2 regions of the Salinibacterium sp. NYA9b genome follow, and region 1 is predicted to be linked to the other one. Evidence: riboswitches for the same ligand, from Rfam matches in the RefSeq annotation. Region 1 holds a riboswitch; the other holds the start of a gene.
What was found. A riboswitch is a leader RNA that binds a small molecule or an ion and turns the genes downstream of it on or off. The one in region 1 is predicted to bind glycine.
Positions count from the first base shown of each region.

Region 2: it holds a riboswitch for glycine, as region 1 does, so the genes downstream of both, gcvT (glycine cleavage system aminomethyltransferase GcvT) here and ACWFSR_RS04755 (L-serine ammonia-lyase) in region 1, are expected to answer to the same signal.

Region 1 is NZ_OZ333476.1:998,922-1,005,957, reverse strand. Features, by position in the region: gene ACWFSR_RS04770 (septum formation family protein) at 1-17, shown strand, start outside; gene ACWFSR_RS04765 (bifunctional alpha/beta hydrolase/OsmC family protein) at 162-1,433, shown strand; gene ACWFSR_RS04760 (siderophore-interacting protein) at 1,514-2,344, shown strand; glycine riboswitch at 2,478-2,573, shown strand; gene ACWFSR_RS04755 (L-serine ammonia-lyase) at 2,721-4,175, shown strand; gene ACWFSR_RS04750 (pyrimidine reductase family protein) at 4,206-4,955, opposite strand; gene folP (dihydropteroate synthase) at 4,961-5,866, opposite strand; gene ACWFSR_RS04740 (TetR/AcrR family transcriptional regulator) at 6,017-6,649, opposite strand; gene ACWFSR_RS04735 (ABC transporter substrate-binding protein) at 6,857-7,036, shown strand, end outside.
Region 2 is NZ_OZ333476.1:767,989-775,024, reverse strand. Features, by position in the region: gene gcvP (aminomethyl-transferring glycine dehydrogenase) at 1-2,573, opposite strand, end outside; gene gcvH (glycine cleavage system protein GcvH) at 2,573-2,944, opposite strand; gene gcvT (glycine cleavage system aminomethyltransferase GcvT) at 2,947-4,104, opposite strand; glycine riboswitch at 4,244-4,365, opposite strand; gene ACWFSR_RS03705 (Lrp/AsnC family transcriptional regulator) at 4,517-4,948, opposite strand; gene ACWFSR_RS03700 (ornithine cyclodeaminase) at 5,080-6,111, shown strand; gene ctlX (citrulline utilization hydrolase CtlX) at 6,119-7,036, shown strand, end outside.

The sequences.
Region 1 (7,036 bases):
CAGGTGCAGCAGAGTAATCTTCTTACCCGTTCGGCCGACCAAGACACCGTCTTTGTCGGCCGTTCTGGCGTTAACGGGAAGAACTGAGAGCATGGGGACGTTGCATCCGGTATCCGGATAAGAAACGCTGGAGCACGTCGATACGAAAGTGGTAACGGATAATGAAGATCGAATTCCCCGGCTCCAACGGTTCCATGCTGGCGGCGCGTCTCGACCTCCCCGATGGCACTCCTTCTGCTTTCGCCCTTTTCGCGCACTGCTTCACGTGCTCGAAAGACTCATTCGCTGCCTCACGCATTTCGAAAGCACTTGTTGACTACGGCATCGCCGTATTGCGTTTTGACTTCACGGGCTTGGGCGGCTCCGACGGTGATTTCTCGAATACCAACTTCAGCTCGAACATCGACGATGTCGTCGCCGCCACCGAATACCTCGGCACCAACTACCGTGCGCCTACGATTCTTATCGGGCACTCACTCGGTGGAGCCGCAGTGCTCGCTGCCGCGCACCGCGTGCCGTCGACTCGTGCTGTCGTCACACTCGGCAGCCCAAGCGATCCGGCGCACATCACGAATCTCTTCGCCCACGCCAGCGCCGAGATTGCGGCTGCGGGAGAAGCAATGGTTCAGCTGGGCGGTCGCGAGTTCCGCATCCGCAAGCAACTCCTCGACGACATCGCCGCCCAACCGCAGTCCGCTCGATTGCGCGATCTTGATGCCGCCCTGTTGGTTATGCACTCCCCCATCGACCAGACGGTGGGGGTCGACAACGCGCGAGAGATTTTCGAAACAGCGAAGCACCCCAAGTCTTTTGTGGCGCTCGATGGCGCGGATCATCTCCTGAGCAATCGGGACGATGCTGCTTTCGCGGCGAGCATGATCGCGGCGTGGTCAGCTCGCTATGCTTTCGACGGCGCGGCGGCTCCTCAGCCGACAAAGAGCGACACTGGCACAAAAACCGCTGCGGTTGTCAACCCGAGCGCGGTTATTACTGCCGACGGCAGCTCGGTGATCGTCACCGAGAGCGGTCCGGCGCGCTACGAACAGCGAGTATTCGCGTCGGGGCACGAACTGATCTCTGATGAGCCTGCACCGCTGAGCGAGAATCATGGCGCTGCACCGTATGACTTCGTCTTGGCTGGTCTCGGAAGCTGCACCTCCATCACGATCAGGATGTACGCCGACCGCAAGAAGATGCCGCTGAAGTCGGTAAGCGTGCGCCTCACTCGCGAGCGGATCGATGCGGCCACGTGCGAGCACTGCACCTCAACCGAGGGCATGGTCGAGCATTTCACTCGTGAGCTCACCTTCGAGGGTGAACTCACCGATGAGCAACGAGCTTCTCTGCTCGTCATTGCCGACAAGTGCCCTGTACACCGCTCTCTCGAGGGCGAGATCTCGATCACGACTACAGAACGCTCCTCAGTTCACTAGCCCTCTCAGCATCCGAGGGTTACAGTAGTTAGGTAAGCCTAACTTTTAGTGAAATGAGCCGGCGCCCGCGCCCATCGCCTATGACAATTGAACGTGACTCCGTCAAGCATCCCCTCGTTATCCGCCACCTGACGGTCAGCGCCTTCAGCCACCCGGCGCCGTCGATTGCGCGCATCACCCTCAGCGGTGATGAACTCGCCGGATTTGTCAGCAGCGGCCCCACCGACCACGTCAAGGTATTCTTTCCCGATCCCGCAACCGGCGTGCTCACTGCACCCACGATGACCGCCGATGGAATCAAGAAGCCCAAGGGCGAGGGCAAGGTTATTTCGCGTGACTACACCCCGCTCGGCTTCCGCAGCGATGCTGGTCGTCACGAGCTCGATATCGACTTCGTCGTCCACGGTGATGAGGGGCCTGCCTCCGCCTGGGCCGGCTCAGCCGCCGCTGGCGACAGCCTCGTCATCGCGGGCCCGCGCGGATCACGACTGCTGCCTGTTGGCGCAACCCACGTCATCCTGATCGCGGACGAGACTGCGTTTCCTGCAGCCTCGCGCTGGATCAACATGCTCCCCACCTCGGTAAACATCACCGCCCTGTTCGATGTCGCCGACGACAGCCTTGAGAGCTACTTCAGTGACGAGCAGAAGGCTCGAATGGATGCCGAGTGGTACTACCGTCGCGACGGCCTCGGCCAGCTGGAGGCTGCCCTCCGAGCGCTCGGCGAAATTGGTGAGTCGACCTTCGTGTTCCTCGCCGGCGAAGCAACCACACTCGTGCCGCTCCGCCGCTACTTGCGTCGCGAGTTGGGATTGCCCAAACAGCAGGTGACGGCCGACGGTTACTGGCGTCGTGGCGTGACGAACGCTGACCACCACGAGCCGATCGACCCCTCAGACCCCGAGGACTAAACGGTCTTTGCGAGCGTGCGTTCCTCGCCGAGATGCCGGGCACGCATGCTCGCCTGAGCACAACCCCGGCGTGAGATTGACGGGTCTGCGAGGCAGGCTCAAGTGTATGCTGATGGCACAAGTGAACAGCCGTCATTCCGCTGCGGGAGAGTCCTTCCGATCGATGGTTGGCGCCGTAGGAGCAAACCCTCTCCGGGAATCTCTCAGGCCCCAGTACCGCAGTGGATAGGCAACTCTGAAAAGTAGTCGGCCCTGCCCGACTCGCCGACGGGGCAACGCAACGCCACAAGCGTGCGGAAACTCTCAGGCCCAATACAGAGCGGAGAGGACTCAACGACGCCCGCACGACGCAGTGTGGTGAAGAAACGGAGTCACCGTGGCCATTCGCAATCTGACCCCCCGAACTGAAGTACCGACGCCCTCGCTCGAAGAAGTGCCCCTGAGCAGCTTCGATCTGTTCACTGTCGGCATCGGCCCTTCCAGCTCGCACACCGTCGGCCCCATGCGCGCCGCTGCGTCCTTCGCCGCTGATCTTTCCGAACACGGGATGCTCGACGCTGTCGCCACTCTCAGCGTTCGCCTCTACGGCTCTCTCGCCGCAACCGGTGCTGGCCACGGCACGATGAGCGCGGTGCTCATTGGCTTGGAGGGAAAGCTCCCCGACCAGGTTCTCCCCGCCGAGATGGACCAGATTCTGGCCCGCATCGAAGAATCCGGGCTGCTGCACGTGAGCGCGAGCCGCGATGTGCCGTTCCGCGAATCCGATATTGCCCTGCACCCGCTCACCGTGCTCGACGGGCATCCCAATGGCATGCGTTTTGCAGCATACGATGCGGATGGCGCCGCAATCCTTGAGGCAACGTACTTCTCGATCGGTGGCGGTTTCATCTATCGTGAGGGCGACAACCGTGATGGCAGCTCCTCTAGCGGCCCAGCCGTCGTCGCGGATCCGCTGCCGTTCCGCACTGCTGCACAATTGCTCGCGCACTGCCGCACCGAGGGGCTCAGCTTCAGCGGTGTGATGTTGCGTAACGAGTTGGCCCGCCGCCCCGAGTCTGAGGTGGTTGCTGGCCTCCTGCACCTCCGCGATGTCATGGATGAGTGCAAGAACAATAGCCTTGAACGCACCGGCAACCTGCCCGGCAATTTGAAGGTGCGTCGCCGGGCTCCCGAGTGGCACCGACGCTTGCGCGAAGAAGACCCCAACCGCGATCCGAACTTCTGGCAGGAATGGGTCAACCTCGTTGCCCTTGCCGTCAACGAAGAAAATGCGTCGGGTGGCCGGGTCGTCACTGCCCCCACTAACGGTGCTGCCGGCATCATCCCGGCTGTGCTGTTTTATGCGACCCACTATGCGCCTGGCATGAAAGATGCCGACCAAGCGACGAAGGATGACGCTACCGTGCGCTTCTTGCTGGCCAGCGCGGCCGTGGGCGTGCTCTACAAGCGCATGGCTTCGATCTCGGGCGCCGAGGTCGGCTGTCAGGGCGAGGTCGGCTCGGCCTCCTCTATGGCTGCTGCGGGGCTCGCGGAAATTCTCGGTGGAACTCCCGCACAGGTCGAGAACGCGGCCGAGATCGCGATGGAACACAACCTCGGCCTCACGTGCGATCCCATTGGCGGTCTCGTACAGATCCCGTGCATTGAACGCAATGCGATTGCTGCCTCGAAGGCGATCAACGCTGCAAAGATGGCGTTGTGGGGCGATGGCGAGCACCGTGTCTCGCTCGATGAGGTCATTATCACCATGGCCGAGACCGGCAAGGATATGAGTTCGCGCTACAAGGAAACGTCGATGGGCGGTCTCGCCGTCAACGTCGTCGAGTGCTAGCGCGCACGAAAATACCGCAGCGACAGCGCGCTAACGCGCGGCGCGGAGGTAGCGCAGCAGCAGTGTTCCGTCGGGCGCGGACAGTGCGTGCGCGAGCGACATATTCTGCGGTGTCGCATCCGCCGCATCCACAATTCGCCGAGCAGACCCGCCTTCGAGCCGCGGGCTCACGGTGAGACAGAGTTCGTCAACAACGCCCTGAGCGATCATGGTCGCGAAGAGTGTCGGACCGCCTTCGCTGTGCTGCTGCACAAGTCCGCGTTCCGCGAGAAGGTGTTTCATCTCGACGGTATCTACGGCAGCGTCTCCCGCAATGATCACGTCAGCGACCTCTTCGATTCGTTTGCGGTTCTCCGCGGGTGCGCTCTCGGTGGTCACCACGAGGGGGCGCGTGGCATAGCTGCCCAGGTCTCCCGGTTCCAGCCGCAGGGATGCCGTCACAATGGCAAACGGTGGCTGAGCAGCGAGTCCTTGCGAAGTCCGCCACCCGGCAGATTCCTCGTCGAGAGCGAGATTGCGGTAACCCTCCTGGCGCACTGTCCCTGCGCCAACGACGATGACATCCGCAAGCCGTCGAAGCAGCCCGAAGACACGACCGTCTGAGTCCGTGCCAAGCCCACCAGACACTCCCTCGTGGGTGGCAGCGCCATCGATGCTCGACACAAAGTTCGCGCGCAACCACGGCACTGATCGATCAGCCACCGCGTAGCTCGCGAGAAGTTGCTCGTCGGTGAGCGGCGCCCCAGCGCTGAGGGAGTGAATTTCGGATGCGTCGGCCACAGTGCCTACCTTTCGTTGATGTCGGACATGTTGTGCTTCAGCAGCGCGGGCTCGCGGAGCCCCAGGATCGCTTCCGTCATGCGCACGGCAGCTACCGTTTCAGCGACCTCGTGTACCCGCACGACCCGCGCGCCATTGAGGATGGATGCCACGGCGGCAGCCAGCGAACCTTCTAACCGTTCACGCTTCGGCTTATCAAGCACTTCGCCGATGAAGTCTTTATTGGAGAGAGCGACGAGGGTCGGCAACCCGAGTTCGGTGATTACATCGAGGCGGCGGGTGAGTTCGAGACTATGCACGGTGTTTTTGTTGAGGTCGTGACCGGGATCGACAAACAATCGCTCGTCGGGAACGCCCGCGGCACGAGCCTGTTCCACTCGGCTCTGAAGAAAGTCACGCACTTCTGTCGCTACATCGTCGTACTGCGGCCGAGCGAACTGGGTGCGTGGCTGCGCCCGCGAATGAACGAGAATGAGTGATGCACCGCTGGCGGCAACAACGCCGGCGAGGTCAGGGTCGCTCAAGCCCGTGGTGTCATTAATCACCGTGGCACCGGCCGCGATACTCCGGCGAGCAACCTCAGCATGGAAGGTGTCGACCGAGATCACGACGTCGGATGCTTCGCGAAGCGCCTGCACAACGGGAACGACGCGCTCGCACTCCTCCTCGACACTCAGCGGGTCGCCCGGAGCGAATGGAACGCCGCCGATGTCGATCCAATCGGCCCCTTGCTCGACAGCCCGCAGCGACGCGGCAACAGCATCCTCGAGCGCGTAGTTGGTTCCCGCATCGTAAAAGGAATCGGGCGTGCGATTCACGATCGCCATCACCGCAACGTTGCGCGAGAAATCAAAGGTTCGATCGCCAATAGTCCGTCGTGGATTCCGCAGCGGCGGGAGGTCAAAACTCATACTCCCCATACTGGGCGACGATGCTGACAAGTGCATCTCAACCTCGCCGGGCCGCGCAGAGCGGAGGGCTAGTCTCGCCGCGATAAATTGCGCGGGCTAGCGCGTGAGCTCACGAGCGCAGTGCATGGCGACGCTCACGTTCGCCGCCCCTCAGGACAGCGCTGACCGCGCCGGAGCAATCACGGAGTCGACGATCGCTTCGATAGCGAATTCCGATGCTCGGCCGAGGTCGACGGCCTTGGGGTCGAGGAGCCACTGCACTTGCAGCCCGTCCATCACCGCTAAAATGCTGGCGGACGCGAGGTCGATCTTTTCTTTCGACGTGATTCCGTGCTCGGCGCACACCATCTTAAAGGCGTCGGAGACCGCACCTCGCAGCACTTCATACCGCTTTTCGAAAAAGTCGCGCCCGGGGTGATCGTCTGTCACTGACTCCGCAGACAGCACAGCATAGGCCTGAACGATACCCGGGCGGCCCTCATTGATAAACGCCGTGCGAACTAGGTGGCGGAAAAGTGCGATCCCGTCCGGGATATGTTGCTCTTCGAGATCAGCAACGTCTGTCTCATCGCGGAGGGCAAGCACTTCGAGAAGAAGTTTGTCCTTTGAACCGAAGTGATGCAGGATTCCGGCGTGAGTCATGCCCACTTCGTCGGCAATCTCTTGCAGCGTTCCGCCGGTAAAGCCCTTGTTGCCAAAGATTTCGACCGCGGCATCGAGGATGTCACGGCGCCGAGCGAGCGTCTCAGGCCGGGAACGGGGTGGCCGCCGATTAACTGCCATGGTTCGCCTCCCCCTTTAGCTGCTTTCCGGATGAAAGTATATCTGCGCACGAGCATCGAGATCGACTAAACGGATGCTTGCTTAACTTACTTACTTGATTGTAAGGTAAAACCGCACTCAGTTCGACGCCGTCGTCGTCCTTCGGACACGCCCGGCGTCACACACTCACACGCACAGGGTCGTGCGCCCACACGAAGGAGAATAGCAATGAGGCTAAGAACATCCATCGGTGCCATCGGCATCGCGGCGGCGCTGGCGCTGACCGGCTGCGCCACGAGCGCCGGCGATAGCGTTAGCGGTAGCGGCGCGGCACTCACAATCGCAAAGCCAGACGGCGCGATCACCACCGAATCCCACAACCCCTATTTGGGCGACTCGTCAGCGTCG
Region 2 (7,036 bases), 230 kb from region 1:
GCGTGGAAACCGTAGTCAATGAGGCGCTTGGCGACATCGTTGTTGTCGATGCCGGTCGCCTCCTTGAGCGGACGCAAATCGAGGATGCACTCGTGCGCAACGAGGCCGTTGTCTCCCGCGTAGAGCACGGGGAAATGGTCGCGAAGGCGCACCGCAATGTAGTTCGCGGAGAGCACCGCGGCACCGGTTGCCGCCTTGAGGCCGGCCGATCCCATCATGCGCACGTACGCCCACGTGATGGGCAGGATGCTCGGGCTTCCGTAGGGCGCAGCGCTCACCGCTCCCCCGGCGTGAACATACGGACCGGCAGCACCGGTCTGCATGTCGAATGCCGGATGGTGCTGGCTCTGCGCCATGGGATGGCCAGGCAAGAACTTGGCCAAGTGTGCTTTCGCAACGACCGGACCAACCCCGGGGCCGCCGCCGCCGTGCGGGATGCAGAAGGTCTTGTGCAGGTTGAGGTGGCTGACGTCGCCGCCAAAGTCACCGAACCGCGCGTAACCGAGCAGAGCGTTGAGGTTGGCACCGTCAACGTACACCTGTCCACCAGCGTCGTGCACAGCCTGCGTGATCTCACGCACTTCGTGCTCGTACACCCCGTGAGTCGAGGGGTAGGTAATCATGAGGGCGGCGATTTCACTCGCGTGCTCAGCGATCTTGGCGCGCAGATCATCGAGGTCGACGTTGCCGAGGTCATCGCAGGCCACGACCACGACACGCATTCCGGCGAGCATCGCGCTGGCGGCGTTGGTGCCGTGAGCACTCGACGGGATGAGGCAGATCGTACGTTCCGGATTACCGTTCGCACGGTGGTAGCCACGAATCGCGAGGAGCCCCGCGAGTTCGCCCTGGCTGCCCGCGTTCGGCTGCAACGACGCGGTGTCGTACCCGGTGACCTCGGTGAGCCACGACTCGAGGTGCGAAATCATGACGAGGTACCCGGAGACATCTTCGGCAGGAGCGAAGGGGTGGATGCCCGCAAATTCCGGCCAGCTCACCGCTTCCATCTCGCTTGCAGCGTTCAGCTTCATCGTGCACGAGCCCAGCGGGATCATGCCGCGGTCGAGCGCGTAGTCCTTGTCGGCGAGGTACTTGAGGTAGCGCATCATGCTCGTCTCCGAGCGGTGCGTGTTGAAGACCGGGTGCGTGAGGTACTCGCTCGTGCGGTTGAGAGCCTCGGGAATGGTGGTGTCGTCGGGCGAGTAGCTGAAGAAACCACCCTCCAGCCCGAAGGCGTCGGCGAGATCATTCTCTTGTGCGGCGAGCATTCCGCCATAGGGCTGCGTCGATACTTCGTCGAAGCTCACACGCACAGTGTCAGCATCCACGACATAAATCAGGATGTCACTCTCGAGTGCCTTGGCGGCGATCGCCTGAGCCTGGCCCTTTTTCGTCACCGAGAGGGTGTCAAAGAAGGTGCTGTTCTCGACCGTGTAGCCCGCGGCGGTCAGGCGTGCCGCGAACTTGGCAGTGTCGTGGTGAATGCGCTGAGCGATTCGCTTGAGACCTTGGGGACCGTGATAGACGGCATACATGGATGCCATGACAGCCAACAAAACCTGTGCAGTACAGATGTTGGAGGTCGCCTTCTCGCGGCGGATGTGCTGCTCACGCGCCTGCAACGAAAGGCGGTAGGCGGGGTCGCCGGCGGCATCCTGAGATACGCCGACGAGGCGGCCGGGCAACTGACGTTCGAGGCCCTTGCGCACGGACATGTAGCCGGCGTGCGGTCCGCCGAAGCCCATCGGAACGCCGAAGCGTTGCGTGGTGCCGACAGCAACATCTGCGCCGAGTTCTCCTGGCGACTTCAGCATCGTGAGGGCGAGCAGGTCGGCAGCAACAACAGCGAGTCCACCGTGAGCCTTGACCGCGGCGATAACCTCGCTGGAATCCCACACGCGACCGGTTGCACCCGGGTACTGGATGAGCGCACCAAAGCATTCCGGCAGCTCAGGGTTCGCACCGAGCGTGGCCAGGTCGAGCTCTACAAGCTCAATTCCGAGAGCCTCCGCGCGGTTCGCCAGCAGAGCCTTGGTCTGCGGAAAAGTGTCGGCATCCACGATGAACACGGGCGACTCCACGCGAGCCGCACGGCGCGCAAGAAGCATTCCCTCCACAGCGGCGGTGCCCTCATCGAGCATCGACGCGTTTGTCGTGGTCATGCCTGCAAGGTCTGCAACCATCGTCTGGAAGTTGAGGAGCGCCTCAAGGCGACCCTGCGAAATTTCCGGCTGGTACGGCGTGTACGCCGTGTACCAGCTCGGGTTCTCGAGCACGTTTCGCTTGATCACAGCGGGCGTAATGGTGTCGTAATACCCGAGACCGATCATGCTGCGACGAACCTTGTTCGCGCCAGCGAGGGCGCGCAGTTCGGCGAGCGCCTCACGCTCAGAGGCAGGAGCCGGGATCGTGGAATTCACGACCGGAGTCTGGTGAATGGCGGGCGGAACCGCGGCATCCACGAGCGATTCGAGGCTGTCGTAGCCGACAGCGGCCAACATGCTGGCCTGGGCTGCGTCATCCGTGCCGATGTGGCGGTCAGCAAACGTGCCGCTGATGAAAGGGTTGGGCATTATTCGCCTGTCAATGCGGTGTATTCGTCGAGGCTGAGCATCGACGGGAGTTCAGTAAATTCGATCTTCACGAGCCAGCCTTCACCGAAGGGGTCGCTGTTGACGAGTTCGGGGCTGTCGGCGACAGCATCGTTGGATTCGACAACGGTTCCCGCAACGGGAGCAAAGAGTTCACCCACCGACTTGGTCGACTCGATCTCGCCGACGATCTTGCCCTCAGCGACGGTGGCGCCGACCTTGGGCAGGTCAACGAAGACGATGTCGCCCAGTTTGCCTGCCGCGAAGTCGGTGATTCCGACCGTCGCGATGGTGCCGTCGACCAGCACCCATTCGTGCTCGGCGGTGTACTGCAATTCGCTCTTCTCAGCCATGATCAGGCCTCTCTTTTGTAGAAGGGTAGGGAAACAACGGATGCAGCAATGCGACTGCCCCGCACATCAATGTGAAGCTCGGTGCCGACCTCACTCACGTCGGAGTCGACGTAAGCCATAGCGATCGGGTGCCCCAGCGTTGGCGACAGCGCGCCGGAGGTGATGACTCCCACCTCGGTGTCACCGTGAAAAAGAAGGTAGTCAGCGCGACCGGCGCGACGGCCCTCGGCGGCGAGACCGACGAGAACGCGAGCACCGGCATCCGGGCCCGCTTCGATCGCGCTGCGACCGACGAAGTCACCTTCCTTGCTGAGTGCAACAACGCGGCCGAGGCCAGCCTGCACGGGGAAGGTGCCGAGGTTGAGTTCGTGTCCATACAGCGGCATGCCCGCTTCGAGGCGGAGAGTGTCTCGGCACGCGAGACCGGCGGGCACGAGACCGAGAGGTTCGCCGGCAACCGTGAGTGCAGCCCAGAGGTCGGCCGCGGCATCCACGTGAATGTACAGCTCAAAGCCGTCTTCGCCCGTGTAGCCGGTGCGGCCGATAATGAGGTCGGCGCCATTGAAGGTGGCCGCGGTTTCGCGGTAGTACTTGAGTTCGTCGAGCGGTGTCGCAAAGCCGGTGAGCCCCGCGGTCGCCTCGAGGATGGCACGCGAGACCGGCCCCTGAACGGCGATCAGCGCATAGTCGTCGCTCTCATCGGTGACCGCTACGTCAAAGTCGACGGCCCGTTCAGTGAGCGCTGTCGCTGCGGCAAAGCGGTTTCCGGCATTGGCGACAACCAAGAAGTGGTCATCAGCGAGGCGGTAGGTGACGAGGTCATCGATGATGCCGCCTGCTTCGTTGAGCAACAGACTGTACTTGGCCTGCGCAAGAGCGATGCTTGAGAGCTTGCCCGCGAGCGCGTAGTCGAGGTACGCGCCAGCGTCAGCGCCGCGCACGTGAATCTCGGCCATGTGCGAGATGTCGAAAATGCCGGCAGCGGTGCGCACGGCATGGTGCTCGGCGAGGTCGGAGCTGTACCGCACCGGCATCATCCAGCCAGCGAAATCGGTGAACGCAGCACCGAGTTGCTCATGGATGCTGTGCAGCGGTGAATACCTCACCGCGGTGGGCGAAGATTCAGCGGATGAAGCTTCAGAACTTGATACATCGGTCACGGAGTTCTCCTGGCGCATGGGCTAGTGAATAGAACTCCCCCTCTGTGATGAGCCTGAGAGCTTCACACGCTAAACGCTAGCGAGCTTTCACCGTCGGCGGAACCTCAGGGTGATGCGAGGTTCTCTTTCCAGAGTGGCCAAGTGCGATGCGGTACATGAACCTGAGAGATTGGCGGGGAGGCTTGCTCCTTCGGTGCCGGCCTGGCGCCTGCCAATTTCTGTTGACTAGCGCTAGATGCCCGGCTCTCCCGCATCGTGTTGCGGCCCGATGTTCAGTTGTGAGTTCAGCATAGCAATGCGGGGCGGATGCTCGCGCCGATGAGCACGCCGAGAGCGAGCAATTCGTGCCCTTTCGGCCGACTGGTGCTCGGGTGGTCTACAGCAGCGACGCGGATGGGCATCAGCGGTCGGTCTAGAGAAGTGCTGAGCTGAGCAACAAACTGGTTTCGCTGTTCACGACACCCTCCACATTGCGCATGCGGGCCAAGACACGGTCAAAGTTGCTCAGGCTGTCGGTGCGGATGTCGGCGACCAGATCCCACGCGCCATTGGTGGTGTGGAGTTCATGGATCTCGGGCAGACCGCGCAGCTGGCTGATCACGGAATCCGTCGATCGCCCTTCTACCTCGACAAAGGCAATCGCCCGGATGAAAGAAGGGTCGCGGTCTTCTCTAATGCGGATCGAGAACCCGAGAACCGTGCCGTTGCTCACGAGGCGATCGATACGGCTTGTGACGGTCGCGCGCGTGACGTTAAGTCGACGCGAGAGGCTCGCCACTGACTCGCGCGCATCAGCTCGAAGGGCGGCTAAGAGGCGGCGATCAAGGTCATCTAAGTCAGACATGAACAAATTGTACAATTTTGCCTCCCATTATGCATAGTTATTGGCCGGAAATAGGGTTGACTGGGAGTTGTAGGTACATAGTGCATATTCGTAACGTAGGAAGCTCTAATACCGCAACGAAAGGAGTGACCATGGTTCACTACGTAGACGTCAACAACATGCGCCGCTGGATTGCCGACACCGGCATCGAGCCGATCATTATGGGCATCGTGGGTTACCTCGAACAGGATTATGCCAAGTGGCCCCAGTTCGACAAGTCACCTCGCGTTGCCGCCCACTCCCCCGAAGGCGTCATCGAATTGATGCCGACGAGCGATGGCGAAACGTACGGCTTCAAGTACGTCAACGGCCACCCTTCCAACCCTGCACTGGGCTTCCAGACCGTCACCGCGCTCGGCATGCTCGCTCGCGTCGACAACGGCTACCCCACGTTCTTCTCGGAGATGACCCTGCTCACGGCATTGCGCACCTCTGCGACCTCCGTCATGGCGGCGCGCGCCTTGGCTCGCCCCGACTCGAGCGTTCTCGCCCTCATCGGCACCGGCACTCAGTCGGAGTTCCAGGCACTCGGCTTCCGCGCCGGCCTCGGCATCACGAGCCTGCGCGTCTGGGACACCGACCCCGCTGCGATGGACAAGTTCATTCGCAACGTTGAGCCACTCGGTTTCGACATCGTGCGCGCAACCTCAGCAGCAGACGCTGTTGCGGGCGCCGACATCGTCACGACCTGCACCGCAGACAAGAAGAACGCGACGATTCTCACCGCCGACATGATCGAACCCGGAATGCACCTCAACGCCATTGGCGGAGACTGCCCGGGCAAGACAGAGCTCGAAGAGGCCATCGTGCGCAACTCGACCGTGTTTGTCGAGTTCCCGGAGCAGACCCGCATCGAGGGTGAGATCCAGCAGCTTGAAGCTGACTCCCCCATCACCGAGCTGTGGGAAGTGCTCGCTGGGACCGCAACTGGCCGCACGTCTGCCGAAGAAGTAACCCTCTTCGACTCCGTTGGCTTCGCAATCGAAGACTTCTCGGCCCTGCGCTATGTCTTCGATGCCGTGCGCGACACCGACTACGCCACCGACCTTGACCTCATTGCCGACCCGGCAGACCCCAAGGACCTGTTCTCGCTCGTATCGCGCGTTCCTGCGCTGACCGCATAAACCACCGGTGAGCGTTCAAGCCCCGACGGCCGCTGTTCTCATCCGCCCTCACCGGTTCACACCGAATAGCCAAACTGCGGGCGACAATGCCTTCCAGTCAACGGATCCCAGCCGAACCCCGGATGAGATCGCTCGCGCCGCGTACGACGAATCCACCCAGGTGGCCGAGACGTTGCGTGACGCGGGCGTGAACATCCACGTGTTCGAGGATGAGGAGAGCACGCGCCCCGACAGTGTGTTCCCGAACAACTGGTTCTCGACACACAGTGGTGGCCGCGTTGCCGTGTACCCGATGTATGCGCCGAACCGCCGCACGGAACGACGCACCGATGTCATCGAGATGTTGAAGCACGACTTTCGGGTGCAGGATGTTGTCGACTATTCCGGCCTGGAACACGACGGCATCTACCTCGAGGGCACCGGCGCGATGGTCATCGACCACACCAACCGGGTGGCGTATGCGGCTGAGTCGCACCGCGCCAACCCGCTCGCGTTAGAGCGGTTCTGCGCTTCGTTTGGCTACGAGCCGATGATGTTTGAGGCCCGCGATAGCCACGGTGTGCCGATTTATCACACCAACGTCATGATGTGCATCGCGACGGATTTCGCCATGATCGGTCTCGACCTGATCGCCTCGGGAGACCGCCGGATGGAGATGGCTGAACGCTTGACCGCTCCGGGCCGCACTCTGATCGACCTCACGGCTGATCAGATTGCGAACTTCGCGGGCAACGCTCTCGAGCTGAAGACTCCGAACGGCCGCATCTTGGCACTCTCTACCCGGGCACTCGCGAGCCTCACGCCGGCTCAGCGCTCGGTGATCGAAGCGAGTTGCGAGATCGTGCCGCTGGATATTCCGACGATTGAGTTGGCTGGTGGTTCTGTGCGCTGCATGGTGGCCGGCATCCACTTGGATCGTCGTTCA